One region of the Sellimonas catena genome, then DNA from elsewhere that is predicted to be linked to it. Evidence: predicted binding sites of a transcription regulator. Region 1 holds the regulator's gene; each other region holds the start of a gene.
The links. The regulator Rex, encoded in region 1, represses fermentation and respiration genes when NADH is low (regulators of the CRP and FNR family bind a similar motif). The targets are predictions, from matches to a motif close to ATTGTTAANTANTTAACAAT.
Positions count from the first base shown of each region.

Region 1 (8,083 bases):
CTCATACTGCTCCGGAAAAGTACATCCGAGAACAAGAACCGGTTTCTCAATTCCTGCCTTTCTCAGAAGCACCGCCTCGTCAAGCGTTGCGGTCGCGTATCCCCAGACACAGTCCAGATTCTGAGTCTCTTTTGCGATCCGTGATGCCCCGTGGCCGTAACCGTCCGCTTTTACTACCAGAATCATCTTCGTATCCGGCGAGATATGTTTCCTCATCTGTTCTATATTATATGTAATATGATTCAAATTGATTTTTGCGCATACTCTGCTGTACTTTTTCATTTTGACTGAACCTTTCTTCGCTCGATTTCCTGTAAAACAGCTGATGCCATCTCGATCAGGTCCCCGGCAAGCACGCTGTGCGCCCCGAGTTTTTCCCTTGCCTCGTCTCCGCACAGCCCGTGTATAAATACACCAAGCGCCGCAGCGTCAAAGCGGTCCATTCCAAGGGCCAGGCAGCCTGTAATCATACCTGCAAGTACATCCCCGGAACCTGCTTTTGCCATCGCACCGTTCCCGGATGTATTCAGATATGGAATCCTGCCTTCTCCTGCCACAACTGTTCTGGCATCTTTTGCTGTTAGTATTATATTATAGGTTTTGGCATACTCTTGCGCAAGTCCAATCCTGTTTTTTTTCGTTTCTTCCGTCGTTTTCCCAAGAAGACGCGCGAATTCCCTGATGTGAGGCGTAAAGATCAGGCTGCTTCCCGCTGCTTTTAGATATGTGTTTCTTCTTTCTTCTTCCATTCCGGAAATTAGATTCAGGCCATCCGCATCCATCACGCAGTATTTTCTGTGCGTGCCCAGATACACGAGCAGATGTTCTATTATCATACCGGCCTGTATATCCGTCCCCAGTCCACATCCGGCGCAGATCACATCCGCCCAGTTCAGAAGTTCCTCCAGCTGGTTTTCCAGATCCTCTCCGTAAGGCGTTATGACTGCTTCCGGCAGGGTTGCCTGAAGTACTTCCCGGTTGGATTCCGGCGTCAGTATACGTACCAGTCCGCTTCCCATCCGGTATGCCGCCTTCGCGGAAAGAATCGCGGCGCCTGCCATGCCCTGGCTTCCGGTAATCATCAGCACTTTTCCGTAAGTTCCTTTATGTGCATCGTCTTTTCGCTGCGGACAGAGCCTTCCTACGTCCTTTCTTTCATAAGTCAGATACCGTGTTCCTTCCACGCCGCCGCGCAGATAAATTCCGATATCTTCCACACAGACCTTTCCGGCGCAGAAAGCTCCCGGATACAGAACCATCCCTGCCTTCTGGTATGCAAATGTCACCGTCAGATCCGCGCGAAATGCCGTCCCCAGAATCTCTCCGTTCCCCGCATCAATTCCGGACGGAATATCCACCGCTATTTTCGCTGCGTCCAGTCTGTTCATCTGCTCCAGAATCCCCGCGTAGCGCCCTTCGACCGGCCTGCTCAGTCCGATACCAAATACAGCATCAAATACAGCGGTGTAGCTCTCCTCCGGGATCTCCCGCCTGACAGTTCCTCCGACCGCCTTGAAAATCTGAATCTGTGTCTTTGTCTCTTCGGTACAATGGTCCGGATTCCCAACCAGTACGACGGTCACGCCGTACCCTTTTTCCAGAAGCAGTCTTCCCACTGCAAACCCGTCGCCCCCGTTGTTTCCGCTTCCGCACACAATCAGGCTTTTCGACAGGTTAAGCCTCTCCCTTTCGGCTGCCTCTACCACTTTCAGAGCCGCCCGTTCCATCAGGACAAGAGACGGAATCCCGATCGTCCCAATCGTGTATGCATCCGCTGCTTTCATTGTCCTGCCATCAATGATATATTTCATCTTTACCGCTCCTTTCCCCGCTTTCATTCCGGGATACAGAAAAAAGACGCGGAGTCCCGCATCTGTTGTACGAATCTCTCACGTCCTTCTTTTCTCTTATTTTTTCTTCTGATGTTTTTCCTCATAGCGGAGTACATTGTAGGAGAGCCGCATCAGACTCTCGGAAAGATGTACGTTTTCCACAACAACATTATCCGGAAGATTCAGATCCGTATGCGCAAAATTCCAGATTGCACGGATACCGTTTTCCACGAGCATATTGGCTACTGCCACCGCCTTCGTCTTCGGTATCGTCAGAATCGCAATTTCAATGTCATTATTCCTGATGAAACTTTTCAGCTCGTCCATCATACGGATCTCGATTCCGCGGACCGTAACACCTGCCAAAGTCGGGTTGACATCAAACAGACCCTTCAGCATAAATCCGCTGCGCTCAAAAGCGGTATAGTTTGCCAGCGCCTGTCCAAGGTTTCCGGCTCCGATAATAATCATATTATGTTCTCTGTCCAGCCCCAGGATCTTTCCAATCTCCGAGTGCAAATATTTCACATTATATCCATACCCCTGCTGACCAAAACCGCCGAAATTATTCAAATCCTGGCGGATCTGGGAAGCAGTGACTTTCATGCGTTTGCTCAAGTCGTTGGAGGAAATGCGCTCTACACCGTCTTCCAGTAATTCTCCCAAGTATCTGTAGTATCGAGGCAGTCTTCTGATAACTGCCTGAGAAATTCCTCTTCCTTCCACTTTTAGCACCTTCCTGTTCTTTTCAATACTTTTATTATATGTAATACTTGAAATAAAGTCAAACTTATTATGGGATTTTATGTTGTATTTTGTACAAATTCCGTTATAATGAATACGGTACTTTTGTTTTATCAGAGGAGGATACTATGATACTTGCATGTCACAATCTGGAAAAATCGTTTGGGGACCAGGTCATTGTAAGACATGGCTCTTTTCATATAGAGGATCACGAGAAAGCGGCTCTGACAGGTTTAAACGGTGCCGGAAAATCTACCATTTTGAAAATGATTACCGGAGAGATTCCGGCAGATTCCGGGGATATTATTCTCGCAAAAGGGAAACAGCTCGGGTATCTTTCCCAGCATCCCATGACGGACAGCACACGTACAGTCTATGAGGAAATGCAGACTTCCAAACAGTATCTGATCGATATGGAAAGCCAGATCCGCAAAATTGAGGCGGAGCTTCAGACTTTATCCGGATCTCATCTGGAGGACAGGCTTGCCGCTTATCACAATCTGACTTCCCGGTTTGAACGGGAAAACGGCTATGCCTATCAAAGTGAAATCACCGGAGTCCTGAAGGGACTGGGATTTACAGAAGAAGATTTTGAAAAGCCGGTCGCTTCCCTTTCCGGAGGGCAGCGAACCCGTGTTTCTCTGGGAAAACTTCTGCTTACCAAACCGGATATTCTGCTTCTGGATGAGCCGACCAATCATCTTGATCTGCATTCGATTGCATGGCTTGAGACCTATCTTCTGAACTACCCCGGAGCGGTCCTGATTGTCTCCCACGACCGGTATTTTTTGAACAGGGTCGTTACAAAGATCATTGAAATCGAAGCCGGCACGCTCACTATGTATCTTGGTAACTATCAGGAGTTTGCGAAGAAAAAACAGATGCTCCGGGATGCAAGGCTGAAAGAATACCTTAACCAGCAGCAGGAAATCAAGCATCAGGAAGCGGTCATTGAAAAACTTCGTTCCTTCAACCGGGAAAAATCCATCAAACGGGCCGAGAGCCGGGAAAAGATGCTTGCAAAGATTGAGCGGATTGAAAAGCCGGTTGAGCTTGCTTCAGATATGCATTTAAAGCTGGAGCCTTCTGTTGTCAGCGGAAATGATGTGCTCCGTGTTGATCACCTCAGCAAAGCTTTCCCGAATCAGACGCTCTTTGAAGACATCAGCTTTGAAATCAAACGTGGAGAACACGTTGCGATTATCGGGGACAATGGTACCGGAAAGACGACACTTCTGAAAATCCTGAATGAAGTCATTCCTGCGGATTCCGGAACTTTCACCCTTGGCTCCAATGTCACTATCGGTTACTACGACCAGGAACACCATGTCCTTCACATGGACAAAACGGTTTTTGATGAGATCTCGGACGATTATCCGTCCCTTACGAATACCCAGATCCGGAATATGCTTGCAGCCTTTCTCTTCACCGGGGATGATGTCTACAAGCTGATCGGAGACTTGAGCGGCGGGGAACGTGGACGTGTCTCTCTTGCAAAATTGATGCTTTCCGAGGCCAATTTCCTCATTCTCGACGAGCCGACCAACCATCTTGATGTTGCATCCAAAGAAATCCTGGAGCACGCATTGAATGATTACACCGGCACGGTACTTTATGTTTCCCATGACCGGTATTTTATCAACGAAACTGCCACGAGAATTCTGGAACTGGTCAATCAGAAATTTGTCAACTACATCGGAAATTATGATTATTATCTTGAAAAGAAAGAAGAACTTACCGCTGTTTACGCTGCTCCTGCCGCAGCAGATACGCCGTCTTCCACAGACACTCAGGCTTCGGCCGGAAAGCTGGACTGGAAGGCTCAGAAGGAAGCGCAGGCGAAGGAGAGGAAACGCCAGAACGATCTGAAGCGGACCGAAGAGCGGATTGAGACTCTGGAAACCCGGTGCGGTGAGATCGATGAACTGATGACCCACGAAGATGTATATTCCAATTCCGTCCGGTGCCAGGAGCTGGCAAAAGAAAAGGACAACATCACAGCAGAGCTTGAGACTCTCTATGAACAGTGGGAATCTCTCGCGGAATAAGAGCAGCAGAAAAGAGGCCGAAGCCCGTTTATAACACGGGTCTGCCTCTTTTTCTATGCTCTCTTTGATTTTGACTTCTTTTTATGCAAGCCGTTTTGCGATGGCTTTGATAAAGTCTTCGCTGTTTAATACAACCGGATCTTTCAAAGTCGTTATCAGCGCCAGGTCTTTTGTCATTTCGCCCGCTTCGATGGTATCGATAGTCGCTTTTTCAAGCCGGTCCGCAAACTCCTGAAGCTCCTTGTTTCCATCCAGTTCTCCGCGCTTTCTGAGAGCCCCGCTCCATGCAAAGATCGTTGCCACGGAGTTGGTGGATGTCTCCTCCCCTTTCAGGTGTTTATAATAATGTCTCTGAACTGTTCCATGAGCTGCCTCGTACTCATAGTATCCATCCGGTGAGACAAGAACGGACGTCATCATGGCAAGGGAGCCGAATGCGGAGGAAATCATATCACTCATAACATCTCCGTCATAGTTTTTGCATGCCCAGATATATCCGCCTTCTGATTTCATTACACGTGCCACCGCGTCGTCAATCAGTGTGTAGAAATACGTAATTCCCGCCTGTTCAAACTGCTCTTTAAATTCCGCGTCAAAGATCTCCTGAAAGATATCCTTGAATGTATGGTCGTATTTCTTTGAAATCGTATCTTTCGTTGCAAACCAGAGATCCTGTTTCGTGTCCAGTGCATAGTGGAAACAGCTCCTTGCAAAACTTTCGATGGACTTGTTGATATTGTGCATTCCCTGAATGATGCCGGGTCCGTCAAACTCATGGATCAGTTCTCTTGTCTCGCTTCCGTCCTCAGCGGTGTAGACAAGCTCTGCCTTTCCTTTTCCAGGGATTTTCATTTCCGTTCCTTTATACACATCCCCGTAAGCATGTCTTGCAATGGTGATCGGTTTTTTCCAGTTTCTGACGCACGGCTCAATTCCTTTTACGACAATCGGTGCACGGAATACGGTTCCATCCAGAATCGCACGGATCGTCCCGTTCGGGCTCTTCCACATCTCTTTCAAATCATATTCTTCCATCCGCGCTGCATTTGGGGTGATGGTCGCACATTTTACGGCCACTTTATACTTTTTCGTTGCAAGCGCACTGTCAATCGTCACCTGGTCATCAGTCTCATTACGGTGTTCCAGCCCAAGATCGTAATACTCCGTATTCAGATCAATAAAAGGCAGGAGCAGATGATCCTTGATCATCTTCCAGAGAATTCTTGTCATCTCGTCTCCATCCATCTCAACGATTGGTGTCTGCATCTGTATCTTTGCCATCATACCATCCCTTTCTTTTTCTTTCTTAGATTTCTTCCAGATGTAAATTCTGAACAACATGGCGGATATGCTCTTCCATCAGTTTCTCCGCCCTGTCTTCATCCTTGTCCCGGATTGCCGAGAGGATCTCCGAATGTTCCCTGATGGATTTTTCCGCACGGTTTTCCACTTTAACGGACATCCTCCTCGCCATCTGGACATAGCGGTGGAAATCCGTCAGTACATTTTTCAACATCCTGCTTCCGCAGGCTTCATAAAGGATAAAGTGGAACTTTCCGTCCAGAGTGGAAAGCTGTTCGGTCATCCCCTTTTTCAGATAAAATTCGGAGAGAAGAATCATCTCTTCCATCTCGTCAATCTGCTCCTTCGTAATCCGTCTTGTCGCAAGCCGGGCCGCAAGCCCTTCCAGCCTGGACCGGATCATATAGATATCCTGAACGTCCTCCCTGGAAATGCCGTTGACATACGTGCCTTTGTTTGGAATACTGGTCACCAGTCCTTCCAGTTCCAGCTTCCTGAAGGCTTCTCTGACCGGAGTCCTGCTGACTCCCAGCTCTTTTCCCACGGTCACTTCCCGGAGTTCGTCTCCTTTTTGATATTTCCCGGAAAGGATCTGTTCACTCAGTGTCCGAAACACCTTTCCGCTCAAAGAATAATCTTGATATTCTTCCATGACTGTTACTTCCTTCTATTAAAGAATGATTGACTTCTCACGGCAGATTTCCGTGATCTTCTGAACCATTTCTTCGTCCGTCATCACAGTTACACGTCCGTCGTCATACTGCTTATCCACCCATTCCTTCACTGCCACAACCAGCTCGGAGTCTTTTCCGACTTTTCTGTCCTCCGGAAGCTTGTAGTAGGTATTGATCCAGTGGGCAATTCCTGCGATGCCGGATGTGTTGGACACTGATACTACGGCCGGCCGGTTCAGAAACTTTCCGGTGTCAAAAATATTGTAGATCTCTTCGTTTTTCAGAAGTCCGTCCGCATGGATTCCGGCCCTTGTCACATTAAAGTTCTTTCCCACAAACGGCGTGTGCTCCGGAATATGGTAGCCGATCTCCTTTTCATAGTACTCGGCAAGCTCTGTGATGACAGTCGTCTCCATGCCGTCCAGTGTTCCCCGAAGCTGCGCATATTCAAATACCATTGCTTCCAGTGGTGTATTTCCTGTACGTTCTCCGATTCCAAAGAGAGAACAGTTTACGCCGCTTGCTCCATAAAGCCATGCGGTCGTTGCATTGCTGACTGCCTTGTAAAAGTCATTGTGACCGTGGAACTCGATGAGTTCACTCGGTACTCCGGCATGGATCATCAATCCGTAGATGATACCCGGAATAGACCGCGGAATCACCGCTCCCGGATAGTTGACTCCGTATCCCATCGTGTCACAGACACGGATTTTAATCGGAATCTGATATTCTTCCATCAGATTCATCAGTTCCAGACAAAACGGAATCACGAAACCGTAAATGTCTGATCTTGTAATATCCTCCAGATGGCATCTCGGGCTGATCCCGATTTCCAGACACTGACGGATAATCGAAAGATAATGGTTAAGCGCCTCCCGCCTTGTCATCTTGAGTTTATAGAAAATGTGATAATCGGAACAGCTTACAAGAATCCCTGTCTCTTTCAGTCCGATCTCTTTTACCAGCTCAAAGTCCTTCTTATTTGCCCGGATCCAGCTTGTAACTTCCGGAAACTCATATCCTTTCTCCAGACACTGGTAAACAGCATCCCTGTCTTTTTTACTGTAAAGGAAAAACTCACTCTGACGGATCTTTCCCTTTGGACCGCCCAGACGGTGCAGGTAGTCATAAATCGTCACAATCTGCTCTGTCGTATACGGCGCTCTGGACTGCTGCCCGTCACGGAATGTTGTATCCGTAATCCAGATCTCGTCCGGCATTGAATGCGGTACGATTCGATCGTTGAACGCGATTTTCGGAACTTCGTCATATGGAAACAGATTCCGGAATATATTCGGCTTATCTACGTCCACCAGCGGATACATATGTTCTTCGAGCTGCAGTAAATTATTGTGATGGTTCATGTAAACTTTTCTATTATCCATTTTATACACTCCTTTTCGCTTTGTATAATTGTATACAATTATACAAAGCATGTCAACCCGAAGTTTGATATTTTTATAACCAGCGAAGTTTTCTGATA
Region 1 is NZ_BSBO01000007.1:27,899-35,981, reverse strand. Features, by position in the region: gene alr (alanine racemase) at 1-282, opposite strand, end outside; gene Selli1_RS04635 (NAD(P)H-hydrate dehydratase) at 279-1,811, opposite strand; gene Selli1_RS04630 (redox-sensing transcriptional repressor Rex) at 1,908-2,558, opposite strand; gene abc-f (ribosomal protection-like ABC-F family protein) at 2,705-4,624, shown strand; gene Selli1_RS04620 (NADP-dependent isocitrate dehydrogenase) at 4,706-5,905, opposite strand; gene Selli1_RS04615 (GntR family transcriptional regulator) at 5,931-6,578, opposite strand; gene Selli1_RS04610 (hydroxymethylglutaryl-CoA lyase-like TIM-barrel protein) at 6,597-7,985, opposite strand.

Region 2 (8,083 bases), on a different contig from region 1:
CGGATTCCTGTATGGCGGCGGTATAGAGGAGGTAGACGCCGAGGACACGGGTGCATTGTTCAGCGAGCTGTGAAATGCCGGGAATCCGTGTCTGCTTGAGCCCGAGGGAGTATCCGCAGATGCAGGAATGGACACTGGCAAAAGGGAGCGCGTAGGACATGACTTTTAAAAGCGGTTCACAGCGTACATCGCCTAAAGCCGAAACTGCAATATCATGCGCGAAAATCTGGATGAGCGCAGTACAGATCAAAGACATGCCGGCAGACAGAAGAAGAGCCATCTGGAAGGATACCTTTGCAAGTTCCGGTCTGCCAAGAGAAGTGTACCGGGCGGTCAGACGGGAGAGGGAGGTTTCGATTCCGGCGGCCGACAAAGAGATACAAAGTGCAAAGACAGGAAAAATCAGATGATAGATACCGATTCCTTCTGTGCCAAACGCACGGCTTAAAAAAATACGGAAGAAAAATCCGATCACACGCGTGACCAGACCGACAAAAGTCAGCACAAAGGCTCCTTTTAAAAAGATTTTTTTTCGGGTGGAAAGATGCATAAGATACCTGACTTTGTTTTTACTAGTATGATATTCCGGAATATGGGTTGACAGAACCAGATCCGGATGCTATCCTACAAAAGGAAACCCTAGTAAAAAAGTAGGATTAAAAGAGGTGACAGTGTGAAATTATCAACTAAGGGAAGATATGGGCTGCGGGCGATGATCGATCTTGCAGAATTTTCAGAGGCGGAGCCTGTCTCGATCGCCAGTATTTCACAGCGTCAAGGAATTTCAGAACGATATCTGGAACAGTTGATGGCAAAGCTGAAAAAAGCGGGGCTTGTGGAGAGCATCCGGGGCGCCGGAGGAGGATATATCATCCATGGAGATGCCGGAAAGATCTCGGTTGGAGACATTCTGCGGGCGCTGGAGGGAAGCCTTGAGGCAGTGACCTGCGCCGCTTTTCATGCGGACGAGTCCTGCCAGGCTCAGGATATCTGTGCCACAAAATATGTCTGGCAGAAGATCAACGAAAGCATCCGCACGACAGTAGACGGCATTTATCTGGATCAGCTTGTAGAAGAAAGCAGAAAAAATAAAGCCCGTTGCCGGAAGGAGATTCAGCCGGAGGCACTGTGCGGAAGTTCCAGAAAAGAGAAGAGAAAGGAAGAAGACAATGAGTAAATTGATCTATTTAGATAATGCGGCGACGACAAAGACGGCGCCGGAAGTTGTGGAAGCAATGCTCCCGTATTTTTCAGAATATTACGGAAACCCGTCCAGCGTATACAGTTTTGCGGCAAAGAGTAAAGAGGCAGTGACAAAGCAGAGAGAGATCATTGCGGATGCCATTGGAGCCAAGGCAAATGAGATCTACTTTACAGCCGGCGGAACAGAGAGCGACAACTGGGCAATCAAGGCTGCGGCAGAGGCATATGAGTCAAAAGGAAAGCATATTATCACATCCAAAATTGAGCATCATGCAGTGCTTCATACATGTGAATATCTGGAAAAGCATGGATTTGAAGTGACATACCTGAACGTGGATGAAAACGGAGTGGTAGATCTGGAAGAGCTGAAAAAAGCCATCCGTCCGGATACGATTCTGATCTCCATCATGTTTGCGAACAATGAGATCGGAACGATCGAACCGGTCAGAGAGATCGGAGCGATTGCAAAGGAACACGGAATTTTATTCCATACCGATGCAGTGCAGGCGTTTGGACAGATTCCGATACAGGTAGACGACCTGAATATCGACATGTTAAGCGCAAGCGGACACAAGCTCAATGGACCGAAAGGGATCGGATTTTTATATATCCGTAAAGGACTCCGTCTGAAAAACTTCATCCATGGCGGAGCGCAGGAGAGAAAACGCCGTGCCGGAACCGAAAATGTTCCCGGGATTGTCGGACTTGGAACTGCAGTGGAACGGGCTGTCCGTACGATGGAAGAGAGAACATCCAAAGAGAAAGAAGTCCGGGATTATCTGATTGACCGTGTACTCAAAGAAATTCCGTATACGAAGTTAAACGGACATCCGGCAGACCGGCTTCCAAACAATGCAAACTTCAGCTTCCGCTTTATCGAAGGCGAGTCCATGCTGTTAAGCCTTGATATGGCAGGTATCTGCGGCTCCAGCGGTTCTGCGTGCACATCCGGCTCTCTGGACCCGTCCCATGTGCTGCTCGCCATCGGACTTCCGCACGAGATTGCGCACGGTTCACTGAGACTGACATTAAACGAGGAAATTACAAAAGAAGACATAGACTACGTGGTGGAGAATCTGAAACAGATCATTGAAAATCTCAGAAACATGTCTCCGCTTTACGAAGATTTTATAAAGAAACAGGCAAAATAAAAAAGAACGGATTGAACTTAGGAGGAAACATATGTATTCAGAAAAAGTAATGGATCATTTTCAGCATCCAAGAAACATGGGAGAAATTGAAGGGGCAAGCGGCGTCGGAACAGTCGGAAACGCAAAATGCGGGGATATCATGAGAATCTATCTGGACATCGATGAAAACCAGATCATCCGGGACGTGAAATTTAAGACTTTTGGATGTGGCGCGGCTGTCGCGACAAGCAGCATGGCAACGGAACTTGTAAAAGGGAAAAACATTCAGGAAGCAATGCAGGTGACAAACAAAGCCGTGATGGAGGCTCTGGACGGACTGCCGCCGGTTAAAGTGCACTGCTCCCTTCTGGCGGAGGAAGCGATCCACGCAGCACTGTGGGATTACGCACAGAAAAACGGTATTGAGATCGAAGGTCTCGAAAAGCCAAAGTCCGATATTCATGAAGGTGAAGAAGAGGAAGAAGAGGAATATTAAAACAGATTTGAGGAAGAAAGCATGAAAAAAGAAAAAATCGTCATCGGCATGTCCGGGGGAGTCGATTCTTCCGCAGCGGCATATCTGCTGAAAGAGGAAGGATACGATGTAACCGGCGTGACAATGATCACGTGCGATGAAGTGCAGTGCGGACAGGATCCGTCCAAAGATGCCAAAAAGGTAGCAGACGAGATCGGGATTCCGCATTACACGGTGGACTTCAGGAATCAGTTCAAGTCCAATGTCATGGACTATTTCTGTAGAGAATATCTGGAAGGCCGGACGCCGAATCCGTGTGTTGTCTGTAACCGGTTTGTAAAGTGGGAGGCCCTTCTCGGATGGGCGAAAGAAATCGGGGCAGACCTGATTGCCACCGGGCATTATGCGAATATTGTGAAGCTTCCAAACGGACGTTACGCAGTGGCAAATGCGGACGTTTCCAGAAAAGACCAGACGTATGCGCTTTACAACCTGACACAGGAGCAGCTGGCACACACCCGGATGCCGGTCGGAAAGTATGAAAAGGATACGATCCGTGAAATTGCGGCAAAAGCAGGAATTTCCGTGGCACAGAAAGCGGACAGCCAGGATATCTGCTTCATTCCGGATGGAGACTATGCATCCTTTATCAAAAGCCATACCGGGCAGGAACCAAAAGAGGGAAATTTTGTCGATGTAAACGGCAACATTCTCGGGAAGCACAAAGGAATTATCCATTACACGGTAGGACAGAGAAAAGGACTTGGAGTGGCCCTTGGTTATCCGGTTTTTGTCCTTGCGATCCGTCCGGAGACAAACGAAGTGGTACTTGGAAATGATGAAGAGTCACTGAAACGGGAAGTGAAGGCACGCCTGCTCAATCCAATGGGAGCGGCAGACTTTAAGGAACTGGAAGGAAAGAGGATCTTCGCCAAAATCCGTTACAACCACCGGGGTGGCTGGTGTACGATCCAGAAGACAGGGGATGACGAAATCACCTGTACATTTGAAGAACCTCAGCGGGCGGTGACACCGGGACAGGCACTGGTTCTCTACAGTGACGGCTATATTCTTGGCGGAGGACGTATCATCTGATACGGGAAGGAGAAAGTATGATCACAGCAGATTATCACATGCACACGAATTTTTCATCGGATTCGGACGCATCTCCGGAATCGATGGCGCTTGGCGCAGTCAGAAAAGGATTAAAACAGATCTGTATTACAGACCATCAGGACTGGGATTATCCGGAAGACGACCAGCAGTTCCGGATTGACATGGACCGCTATATACCGGCAATCCAGGAGTTAAAAGAGAAATTCAAAGATCAGATTTCCGTCGGACTTGGGGTGGAAATCGGATTTCAGCAGCATCTGGGAGAATACTATCGGAATTTTACAGCCTCCTATCCCTTTGACTTTGTGATCGGAAGCACACATGTTGTGGAGGGGAGAGATCCGTATAACCGGGTACTGTTCGCAACCCGTTCAGACGCGGAAGTATATGAAAAATCATTTGTAGAGACATGGGAAAACATACGGATCATACAGGATTTCGATGTGCTCGGCCATATGGACTATATCGTGCGGTACGGCAGAAACCAGGCAAGAGATTACAACTGGAAAAACTATTCAGACCTGATTGATGAAATCCTGCGATGGCTGATTGAACACGGAAAGGGAATCGAGATGAACATGGCAGGCTTTAAGTACAAACTTGGATTCTGTCATCCGTACCCGGAGATTATCAGGCGTTACAGAGAGCTTGGCGGAGAGATCATCACAGTGGGATCTGATGCCCATCAGCCGGATCACATCGCATACCAGTACGAGGATGCCGGAAGGATTCTGGAGGAATGCGGATTCCGGTATTATACAATATTTATAGACAGAAAGCCGAAATTTTTGAAAATCATTTAAAATGTCTATCGAATATAAACAAAATTCTTGCAGGGCAGGAATCGATATAAGAGAAATGGCAAAAACTTGGATAAAAATATGTAAAGATACTTGAATTCCTGTCTTTTTTTTAGTACAATCAGTATGGTTGATGAATCTTTAACAAGGAAGAATCACCATCTGCATCATGCAGAACAGAAACTAAATTAAACTTTAGGAGGAATTAATCATGGCAGTAAAAGTAGCGATTAATGGTTTTGGACGTATCGGACGTCTTGCATTCAGACAAATGTTCGGAGCAGAAGGATATGAGATTGTTGCAATCAACGACCTCACATCTCCGAAAATGCTTGCTCACTTATTAAAATATGACTCAACACAGGGAAAATACGCATTAGCAGATAAGGTTACAGCAGGCGAAGATTCCATCACAGTTGACGGACAGGAAATCAAAATCTATGCAAAAGCTAACGCTGAAGAACTTCCATGGGGAGAGATCGGAGTAGATGTAGTTCTTGAATGTACAGGTTTCTATACATCCAAAGAAAAAGCTTCCGCTCACATCAAGGCAGGTGCTAAGAAAGTTGTTATTTCCGCACCGGCAGGAAATGATCTTCCTACCATCGTTTACAATGTAAACCACGACAAACTTACAAAGGATGACAACATCATCTCCGCAGCATCCTGTACAACAAACTGCTTGGCTCCTATGGCTAAAGCACTGAACGATCTTGCACCGATCAAATCCGGTATCATGTGCACAATCCACGCTTACACAGGCGACCAGATGACACTTGACGGACCGCAGAGAAAAGGTGACTTAAGAAGATCCCGTGCAGCAGCATGCAACATCGTACCAAACTCTACAGGAGCAGCAAAAGCCATTGGATTAGTTATTCCTGAATTGAACGGTAAATTAATCGGATCCGCTCAGCGTGTACCAACACCTACAGGATCTACAACAATCTTAACAGCTGTTGTTGAAGGAAATGTTACAAAAGAACAGATCAACGAAGCTATGAAAGCAGCATCCAACGAATCTTACGGATACAACGAAGACGAAATCGTATCCAGCGATATCGTAGGAATGACATATGGTTCCTTATTCGATGCTACTCAGACAATGGTATTACCATTAGATAACGGAACAACAGAAGTTCAGGTTGTTTCCTGGTATGACAACGAAAATTCTTACACAAGCCAGATGGTAAGAACAATCAAACATTTCGGAACATTATTATAATTTCTGATATTCCGAATCATAAGCGGGGCAGGCTATCCTGCCGGAATAAGACTCAACGCAGGGTCCGGTCTTTTATGGGACCGGACCCTTTTTGTCAGAATAATAAGGAGGCAAAAAACAATGCTTAACAAAAAATCCGTAGATGATATCAATGTAAAAGGGAAAAGAGTCCTTGTAAGATGCGATTTCAACGTACCGTTGATCGACGGCAAAATCACAGATGAAAACCGTCTTGTTGCAGCACTTCCGACCATTAAAAAGCTCATCGCCGACGGCGGAAAAGTGATTCTCTGCTCCCACCTTGGAAAACCGAAAGGAGAACCGAAACCGGAATTATCTCTGGCACCGGTTGCTGCAAGACTTTCTGAATTACTTGGACAGGAAGTGAAATTTGCAGCAGATCCGGAAGTAGTAGGACCAAACGCAAAGGCTGCAGTAGAAGCAATGAATGACGGAGATGTAATTCTTCTTGAAAATACACGTTACCGCGCAGAAGAGACAAAGAATGAAGATAAATTCAGCCAGGAGCTTGCTTCTCTCTGCGATGTATTCGTAAACGATGCGTTTGGTACAGCTCACAGAGCGCACTGCTCCAATGTAGGTGTGACAAAATATGTAGATACAGCTGTTGTCGGATATCTGATGCAGAAAGAGATCGATTTCCTCGGAAACGCAGTAGAACATCCGGAAAGACCGTTCGTTGCAATCCTTGGCGGAGCAAAAGTTTCCAGCAAGATTTCTGTAATCGAAAGACTGCTTGACAAAGTGGATACTCTGATCATCGGAGGCGGAATGGCCTATACATTTGCAAAAGCACAGGGCGGAAAGATCGGTATCTCCCTTTGCGAGGATGATTATCTGGAGTATGCATTAAACATGATTAAAAAAGCGGAGGAAAAAGGCGTGAAACTTCTTCTTCCGGTTGACAATATTATCGGCGACCAGTTCTCAAATGATGCAAATACACAGATTGTAAAGACTGGAGAAATTCCGGACGGATGGGAAGGAATGGACATCGGACCTGAGACTGAGAAAATTTTTGCCGAGGCTGTAAAAGATGCGAAGACAGTTGTATGGAACGGACCGATGGGATGTTTTGAAATGCCGAAATTTGCTCATGGAACAAAGGCAGTGGCAGAAGCACTTGCAAACACAGAAGCTGTAACAATCATCGGAGGAGGAGACTCTGCAGCAGCTGTCAACCAGCTTGGATACGGAGATAAGATGACACATATCTCTACAGGCGGCGGTGCATCTCTGGAATTCCTTGAAGGAAAAGAATTACCGGGCGTAGCAGCAGCGAACGATAAGTAGAACACAGAAAAGAGGGTAAACAAAATGGCAAGAAAGAAAATTATCGCCGGAAACTGGAAAATGAACATGACTCCGTCCCAGGCAGTTGCTCTGGTAAACGAGTTAAAGCCTCTCGTAGCAACAGAGGAAGCAGATGTTGTATTCTGTGTACCGGCAATTGATATTATTCCGGCTATGGAAGCAGCAAAAGGCAGCAATATCGTAATTGGTGCCGAGAACATGTACTTTGAAGAAAAGGGTGCATATACAGGAGAAATCGCTCCGGAAATGCTGACAGATGCAGGAGTGAAATATGTCATCATCGGACATTCCGAAAGAAGAGAGTATTTTGGAGAGTCAGACGAAGATGTTAATAAGAAAGTACTGAAAGCATTTGAACACGGCATCACACCGATCATCTGCTGCGGAGAAACTCTTGCACAGAGAGAACAGGGCGTGACAATGGATTTCGTTCGTATGCAGATCAAGATTGCTTTCCAGAACGTGACAGCAGATCAGGCAAAGACAGCAGTGATCGCTTATGAACCGATCTGGGCAATCGGAACAGGAAAAACAGCAACAACAGAGCAGGCACAGGAAGTATGCGCAGGCATCCGTGCATGCATTGCAGAAATCTATGATGAAGCAACTGCGGAAGCAATCCGGATCCAGTACGGCGGCTCTGTAAATCCGGCAACAGCTCCGGAATTATTCGCACAGCCGGATATCGACGGAGGACTTGTTGGAGGAGCTTCTCTCAAAGCTGATTTTGGTAAAATCGTAAACTGGAAATAAGGAAGAGAAACCCTGCGGATTCAAATGTCCGCAGGGTTTTGCTGTT
Region 2 is NZ_BSBO01000036.1:14,905-22,987, reverse strand. Features, by position in the region: gene Selli1_RS14925 (polysaccharide biosynthesis protein) at 1-550, opposite strand, end outside; gene Selli1_RS14920 (RrF2 family transcriptional regulator) at 674-1,177, shown strand; gene nifS (cysteine desulfurase NifS) at 1,170-2,354, shown strand; gene nifU (Fe-S cluster assembly scaffold protein NifU) at 2,386-2,829, shown strand; gene mnmA (tRNA 2-thiouridine(34) synthase MnmA) at 2,851-3,903, shown strand; gene Selli1_RS14900 (histidinol-phosphatase HisJ family protein) at 3,921-4,727, shown strand; gene gap (type I glyceraldehyde-3-phosphate dehydrogenase) at 4,936-5,949, shown strand; gene Selli1_RS14890 (phosphoglycerate kinase) at 6,070-7,263, shown strand; gene tpiA (triose-phosphate isomerase) at 7,288-8,037, shown strand.
Region 2: gap (type I glyceraldehyde-3-phosphate dehydrogenase) is a predicted target of Rex. The motif match lies at 4,854-4,873, and genes of this name have one in related genera.

Region 3 (8,083 bases), on a different contig from region 1:
GAGGCGCTTGCCTCTGAGTATCTGGACTATTTCAGACAGATGGAGGAGAAGTTCGGACTGGAAAATGATGTCCGCATTTCCGCTCTTTCCAGATACCCGGAAGTCTTCACAATGGAAGAGCAGGATGTGGATGAAGAGGAAATGTGGAATGGCCTGAGAGAGGCACTGGATGGAGCATGTGTCCAGTTTGTATCGGCAAGAGAGACCGAAGGAGAGAAATTAAGAGAAGATCTCATCGGCAAGCTTGACGATATGAAGGCTGTTGTAGAGAAGATTGAGGAGCGCTCCCCGCAGATTCTTTCGGAGTATCGGGAAAAGCTGGAAGAGAAGGTAAAAGAACTTCTGGCAGATACGCAGATCGATGAGAGCCGTATCGCCGCGGAGGTTGTGCTGTTTGCAGACAAGATCTGTACGGATGAAGAAATTGTCCGTCTGAAAAGTCATATCGATCATATGAAATCCACCCTCCAGGCAGGAGAGGGCATCGGACGTAAACTGGACTTTATCGCTCAGGAGATGAACCGGGAGGCCAATACGATTCTGTCAAAGGCCAATGACCTGACCGTTTCCAATTATGGAATCGATCTGAAAACAGAGATCGAGAAAGTCCGGGAACAGATTCAGAACATCGAATAGCAGTTAGATAGGAAAGGGAAGAAACAAACATGCAAAAAGGGATACTGACCGTGCTTTCGGGATTTTCCGGAGCAGGAAAAGGGACGGCCATGAAGCGTCTGATGGAGAAATATGAGGACTATGCTCTGTCCATTTCAGCCACCACGAGAAAACCGAGAGAGGGAGAAGTGGACGGAAGAGAATATTTTTTCAAAGAAACCGAAGAATTTGAAAAAATGATTGCACAAGACGAATTAATAGAGTATGCTAGATATGTTAACCATTATTATGGGACACCACGCTCCTATGTGGAGGAGCAGCTTGAGAAGGGCAAGGATGTGATCCTTGAGATCGAAATACAGGGGGCATTGAAGGTAAAAGAAAAGTTTCCGGATACGCTTCTTGTTTTTGTCACCCCGCCAAGCGCTGAGGAGCTTCGCAGACGTCTGATCGGACGGGGAACCGAGACGATGGAAGTCATCGAAGAGCGGCTTGCCCGCGCCAAAGAAGAGGCCAGAGGCATTGACTGTTACGACTGTCTGATCATCAATGATGATCTGGAGACCTGTGTGGATGAGCTTCACGCAGTGATTCAGAATGAGAAGAAGAAAGTCATGAGAAACGCGGAGTTTATCGCTAAAATAAGAGAAGAACTTGAAGAATTGTAAAGAAGAATAGAAAGGAGAATGAGGCTATGCTGCATCCATCTTACACAGACTTAATGAAAGTGGTGAATCAGGACGTAGAAGAGGGGGATACAAAGATTGTAAACAGCCGTTATTCTATCGTTCTTGCTACGGCAAAGAGAGCAAGGCAGCTGATCGATCATGCGGACCCGCTTGTTTCGGTTAAAGACGGAGAAAAACCGCTTTCTATTGCTATCGACGAGATGAACAATGGAAAGTTAAAAATTCTTGGAGAAGAAACCGAAGAATAAGAGACAAAAAGGCAGGTGCTTTTGAAACAAGTATCTGCCTTATGAACTGTTAGGAGAGAATACATGAATATTTTATTTATCTCACTTGGGTGCGACAAGAATCTTGCCGACTCGGAAACGATGCTGGGGATGCTGGCTTCCAGAGGATATCAGATCGTCGATGAAGAGGAAAAGGCGGATGTGATTATTGTCAATACCTGCTGCTTTATCCATGATGCCATGGAAGAAAGTATTGAGACGATTCTGCAGATGGCGGAGTACAAAAAATCCGGCAGTCTGAAAGCTCTGATCGTGACGGGATGTATGGCAGAACGATACCGTGAGGAGATCACAAAGGAGATCCCGGAAGTGGACGCGGTCCTCGGGACAGCTTCCTACGGACACATCCTTGACGCAGTGGATGAGGCTTTGAAAGGACACTCTTATCTGATGATGGAGCCGCTGAATATACTGCCGATTATCGAAACACACCGGCTCGTGACTACCGGCGGCCACTATGCCTACCTGAAAATCGCAGAAGGGTGTGACAAACACTGTACGTACTGCATCATCCCGAAACTCAGAGGAGATTTCCGAAGCGTTCCGATGGATCATCTGATCAAAGAGGCGGAACAGCTGGCTGCGGACGGAGTGAAAGAGCTGATCCTGGTGGCTCAGGAGACGACACTTTACGGAAAAGACCTTTACGGGGAAAAGAAACTTCCGGAGCTGCTCCATAAGCTCTGCCAGATCAGCGGGATCCGCTGGATCCGGATTCTTTACTGCTATCCGGAGGAGATTACCGAAGAGCTGATTCAGACGATGAAAGAAGAGCCGAAGATCTGTCATTATCTGGATCTTCCGATTCAGCATGCAAGCGATGGCATTTTAAAGAGAATGGGAAGACGTACATCCAAAGAGGAACTGGTACACATCATCTCAAGACTGAGAGAAGAGATCCCGGACATCACACTTCGTACAACACTGATTACCGGATTCCCGGGAGAGACGCAGGAACAGCATGAAGAGCTGATGGACTTCGTGGATGAGATGGAGTTTGACCGTCTTGGAGTATTCACCTATTCGCCGGAAGAAGGCACTCCTGCGGCATCCATGCCGGATCAGATTGAGGAAAGCATCAAGGAAGACCGGAGAGCCGAACTGATGGAACTTCAGCAGGAAATTGCCTTTGAACAGGCAGAAAACATGATTGGAAAAGAAGTTCTCGTTATGATCGAAGGGAAAGTAGCAGATGAAAATGCCTATGTGGGCAGAACTTATAAAGATGCGCCGAATGTAGACGGACTGATCTTTGTCAATACCGATGCAGAACTCATGTCCGGAGATTTCGCGAAAGTCAAAGTGACCGGTGCATGTGAATATGATTTGATAGGAGAGTTGATGTAAATGAATCTGCCAAACAAACTGACTGTACTGCGTGTCATCATGATTCCGTTTTTTGTTGTATTTATGCTGACGGATCTGGGAGGAACGTACAGCAACTATATCGCACTTGTGATTTTCTGTGTGGCAAGTCTTACAGATATGCTGGATGGAAAAATTGCAAGAAAGTATAATCTGGTAACAAATTTCGGAAAATTTATGGATCCGCTGGCGGACAAGCTGCTTGTAAGCTCCGCAATGATCTGTCTGATTCCGATGGATAAACTTCCAGCCTGGATTGTCATTGTCATTATCAGCCGTGAATTTATTATCAGCGGATTCCGTCTGGTAGCATCGGACAGCGGTATCGTGATTGCCGCAAGCTACTGGGGAAAATTCAAAACCGTTTCCCAGATGTTTATGATTATTTTCCTGATTCTGGATCTTCCGGGGAATATTGCTTCCGTCATTGAGACAGTGTTGATCTATCTTGCGCTGATTCTGACGGTAGTATCCCTGATCGATTACATTGTAAAGAACAAAGAAGTATTGACAAAAGGAGGTATGTAGGATGGTTGCAGAGCTGATTTCCGTCGGTACAGAAATCCTGCTCGGCAATATCGTAAATACCAATGCAGCTTACCTAGCAGAGAAATGCGCTCTGCTAGGTTTGTCTTTATATCACCAGAGTGTGGTAGGGGACAATGAGGCGCGCATGGAGGATACGATCCGCCGGGCGTTGGAACGGTCTGATGTGGTAATTCTGACAGGAGGACTTGGACCGACCAAAGACGACCTGACAAAAGAAGTGACCGCAAAAGTATTTGGAAAGGAATTATATGAGGATGCCCGCACAAAAGAGCGGATTCAGGAATTCTTTAACCGGCTTCATTCAAAGGGGAAAATTACCCGGAATAACTGGAAGCAGGCGCTGGTTCCGGAGGGAGCCATCGTGATTGAGAATCAGAACGGTACGGCTCCTGGGCTGATTGTGACGGGAGAGGAAGGCACCGAGTATGAAGGCAAGCGTGCAATCCTGATTCCGGGGCCGCCGAATGAGTGCATCCCGATGTTTGAAACTCAGATTGCACCTTATCTTTCCGGGCTGCAGCCGGAAGGAATCTATTCCTGCATGGTAAAGGTCTGCTCTATCGGTGAAAGCCGGGCGGAGACCATGGTTGCAGATCTGATGGATGCTCAGACCAATCCGACTCTTGCGCCGTATGCAAAGACCGGGGAAGTACACTTCCGGATCACTGCAAAAGCCAAAGACGAGAAGACGGCAGAGCAGCTGATGGCGCCGATGGTACAAGAATTGAAAAACCGGTTCGGCGATTATATTTATACGACAAAAGAAGAAGTCACACTGGAAGAAGCCGTGGTTCATATGCTGGAGGAACGTCATATGACAGTGACGACAGCAGAGTCCTGTACCGGAGGACTTCTGTCCGGACGGCTGATCAATGTGCCGGGAGCATCCAGCGTGCTGAACGAGGCGCATGTGACGTATTCTAATGAAGCAAAAGAGCGGATTCTGCATGTGCCGCATGAAATTCTGGTGCAATACGGAGCAGTCAGCGAGGAGACAGCACGGGCCATGGCAGAGGGAGCATGCAAAGTCTCCGGGGCAGACGCATCCATTGCTGTGACCGGAATCGCAGGTCCGGACGGCGGAACACCGGAAAAGCCGGTAGGGCTTGTTTACATCGGCTGTACTGTGAAAGGAAAAACAAAAGTCGAACGATGCTGCTTTACGGGAAATCGTCAGAAAAACCGGGAATATGCTGTGGCGAGAGGACTCATTCTGTTAAGAGAGATGCTTCTGGAAGCAAAATAGGATGATCGCCACATGGATCTAACCGAAAAATTCGACGTTTTGTGCAATCAGCTGATTGACGAAAACGCATTTTTGTGAGAAAATTAACACGGATAAAGGCTGTCAAAAGGCAGTCTCCCAAGAGAGATTACACATAGTTGAAAGGAGTCCTTAAGATGATTTATTCACACGAAGTAGAAATGATGTGTCCAGTTGCACAGGGTGCGAATCATGGACCAGCTCCAATCCCAGAAGAAGCAAAATGGGTACAGGCAAAAGAAATTAAAGATATTTCCGGTTTAACACACGGTGTAGGCTGGTGTGCTCCTCAGCAGGGAACATGTAAGCTGACACTGAACGTAAAAGACGGAATTATCCAGGAGGCACTGGTTGAAACAATCGGATGCTCCGGTATGACACATTCTGCAGCCATGGCTTCCGAGATCTTACCAGGAAAAACTATCCTCGAAGCTTTAAATACAGACCTTGTCTGCGACGCAATCAACACAGCAATGAGAGAGCTTTTCTTACAGATCGTATACGGACGTACACAGAGCGCATTTTCTGAAGACGGACTTCCGATCGGTGCAGGACTGGAAGACTTAGGAAAAGGTCTTCGTTCCCAGGTTGGTACCATGTACGGAACACTTGCAAAAGGTCCTCGTTATCTGGAAATGGCAGAAGGATATGTAACAGGAATCGCATTAGACGAAAACAATGAGATCATCGGTTACAAATTCGTAAGCCTTGGAAAATTCACCGATTTCATTAAGAAAGGTGACACACCGAACGAAGCATGGGAAAAAGCACAGGGACAGTATGGCCGTGTGGATGATGCAGTGAAGATCATCGACCCAAGACAGGAATAGGCGAGAGGAGGACTTTTAAAATGGCTTTATTTGAATCATATGAAAGACGAATTGATAAAATCAACGCTGTATTAAACAGCTATGGCATCGCTTCTATCGAAGAAGCAGAGAAAATTACAAAAGACGCAGGCCTTGATGTTTACAATCAGGTAAAAGGCATTCAGCCGATCTGCTTTGAAAACGCATGCTGGGCATATATTGTAGGTGCTGCAATCGCAATCAAAAAAGGATGCACAAGAGCAGCAGACGCAGCAGCAGCAATCGGAGAAGGACTTCAGGCTTTCTGTATTCCAGGATCTGTAGCTGACCAGAGAAAAGTAGGTCTTGGACATGGTAACCTTGGAAAAATGCTTCTGGAAGAAGACACAGACTGCTTCGCATTCCTTGCAGGACACGAATCTTTCGCAGCAGCAGAAGGTGCTATCGGTATCGCTGAGAAAGCAAACAAAGTACGTAAAAAACCATTACGTGTTATCTTAAACGGTCTTGGAAAAGATGCTGCAAAGATCATTTCCAGAATCAACGGATTTACATATGTACAGACAGAGTATGACTACTATACAGGAGAACTTAAAGAAGTTTCCCGTACATCCTACTCTGACGGACTTCGTTCCAAAGTAAACTGCTACGGAGCAAACGATGTTCGTGAAGGTGTTGCAATCATGTGGAAAGAGGGCGTAGACGTATCCATCACTGGTAACTCTACAAACCCGACACGTTTCCAGCATCCGGTTGCAGGTACATACAAAAAAGAATGTATCGAAGCAGGAAAGAAATACTTCTCTGTAGCATCCGGCGGTGGTACAGGACGTACACTTCACCCGGACAACATGGCAGCAGGACCGGCTTCCTACGGTATGACAGATACATTAGGACGTATGCACTCTGACGCACAGTTCGCTGGATCCTCTTCCGTACCGGCTCATGTAGAAATGATGGGTCTGATCGGAGCAGGAAACAACCCGATGGTTGGTATGACAGTAGCTGTTGCAGTTGCCATTGAGGAAGCTGCTAAGGCTGGCAAATTCTAAGAAATTTTAATTTTAAGCGGTACTTTGTAAAACAGAGTGCCGCTTATTTTTATTTTTCTGTATCTCCTCTAAGTTTTTCAAGACTTTATGTGTCGATGATCAGGATTTAATTTTAGTATGGAATTAAGAAACGGGAGACTGTGAATAAAAGATAAGAATAATATAATGAAATGAAGGCTAGCACCTTAGGCGCTAGCCTATTACAATGCAAAATACATGCTTGACAGGTAATCATGATTTTATAACAAAAGTGAAAGTGCTAGAGGTAATACCGTATCTCACCAAATTGTGTGTACCATTTGTCTAATATAAGGTCACTGTTTGCTTCGATAATTCGGATCATTCGGCGAAGTTCTTTTTGAGGAATCTTGGAGTTATTATTGCATACTAAAGCTTTTCCAGTGCTGGTTATCCAAATTTTTGTGGCATTTGCTGATGCGCGTCCTTCTGAAATATGCACGTGTACTGGTTCCAGAGGATCGTTTTCATTTGACCAAAAGTAAACAAGATAGGAACCAATTCTAAAGATTTGCGGCATCAGAGAAGCCTCCTTCCTGAGAAAACTCCATGATCAAGTGCGCGTTGTTGCGAATCAGTTTTTTGAAATAGTTCATTTCGTTTTCTGAGTAGCCGTGAATATCTGTCCATTCATATTCGGGAAGAAAACAAGTTGCATTATGGAACCCGTCTTTCAGATCGGGTGTTTCAATATAGACTTTGACACGACCATCTGGGAGCATCTCAGAATGTGTGATTTCCGTATCATCATTAAGAGTTAAATATGGATACATCATGCCTTTATACCGTCCTTTCTATATATTATTCCCCAGATTGCTATGGAGACATCTGGTGATTTTCTATTTTTTCTTCTATAAGAAGATGTATGATATTTGTGTCCTGTATTATCATGAGCAAGAGTGATGTTGCTAAAGAATAATGAGATCATACCATCAGCACACCACTTTTCACCTAGATCAAAGAAGCTATTGTAAAGCTTAAATCTCCATATATTCCCACTGTTACAGGCTGATCGAAAGGAATCATGACCGGAGCGGAATCTTCGTCATAATGGTAAACAGTCGTTCGTTCCTTTTCGGGATCGACAATCCAGTATTCGCGGACACCTGCCTCGGCATATTTGCCATTTTTGATGCTGTAGTCCAGCTTACGACTGCCTGGAGAGACAATCTCGATGATGAAGTCGGGAGCACCAACACATCCTTTATCGGTCAGCTTATCTTTTGAGCAGATAACAGAGATATCCGGCTCAACATACACGGTATCATCTGCGTTGAGGTTTACGGCAAATGGTGCAGGATAGATTTTACAGTCACCACGTTTGTCAGAAATGTAGTTGCCAATAATGCGGCTTAACTGATGTACCAGTTCCTGATGTAAGCGACTTGGAGGAGCCATCATGTAAAGCTGTCCGTTAATTAGTTCTGCACGTTCT
Region 3 is NZ_BSBO01000032.1:24,951-33,033, forward strand. Features, by position in the region: gene Selli1_RS14060 (YicC/YloC family endoribonuclease) at 1-636, shown strand, start outside; gene gmk (guanylate kinase) at 666-1,283, shown strand; gene rpoZ (DNA-directed RNA polymerase subunit omega) at 1,310-1,552, shown strand; gene rimO (30S ribosomal protein S12 methylthiotransferase RimO) at 1,616-2,938, shown strand; gene pgsA (CDP-diacylglycerol--glycerol-3-phosphate 3-phosphatidyltransferase) at 2,939-3,484, shown strand; gene Selli1_RS14085 (competence/damage-inducible protein A) at 3,486-4,751, shown strand; gene Selli1_RS14090 (iron-sulfur cluster assembly scaffold protein) at 4,907-5,599, shown strand; gene Selli1_RS14095 (GGGtGRT protein) at 5,620-6,630, shown strand; gene Selli1_RS14100 (DUF4160 domain-containing protein) at 6,890-7,168, opposite strand; gene Selli1_RS14105 (hypothetical protein) at 7,152-7,424, opposite strand; gene Selli1_RS14110 (Uma2 family endonuclease) at 7,600-8,083, opposite strand, start outside.
Region 3: Selli1_RS14090 (iron-sulfur cluster assembly scaffold protein) is a predicted target of Rex. The motif match lies at 4,823-4,842, and genes of this name have one in related genera.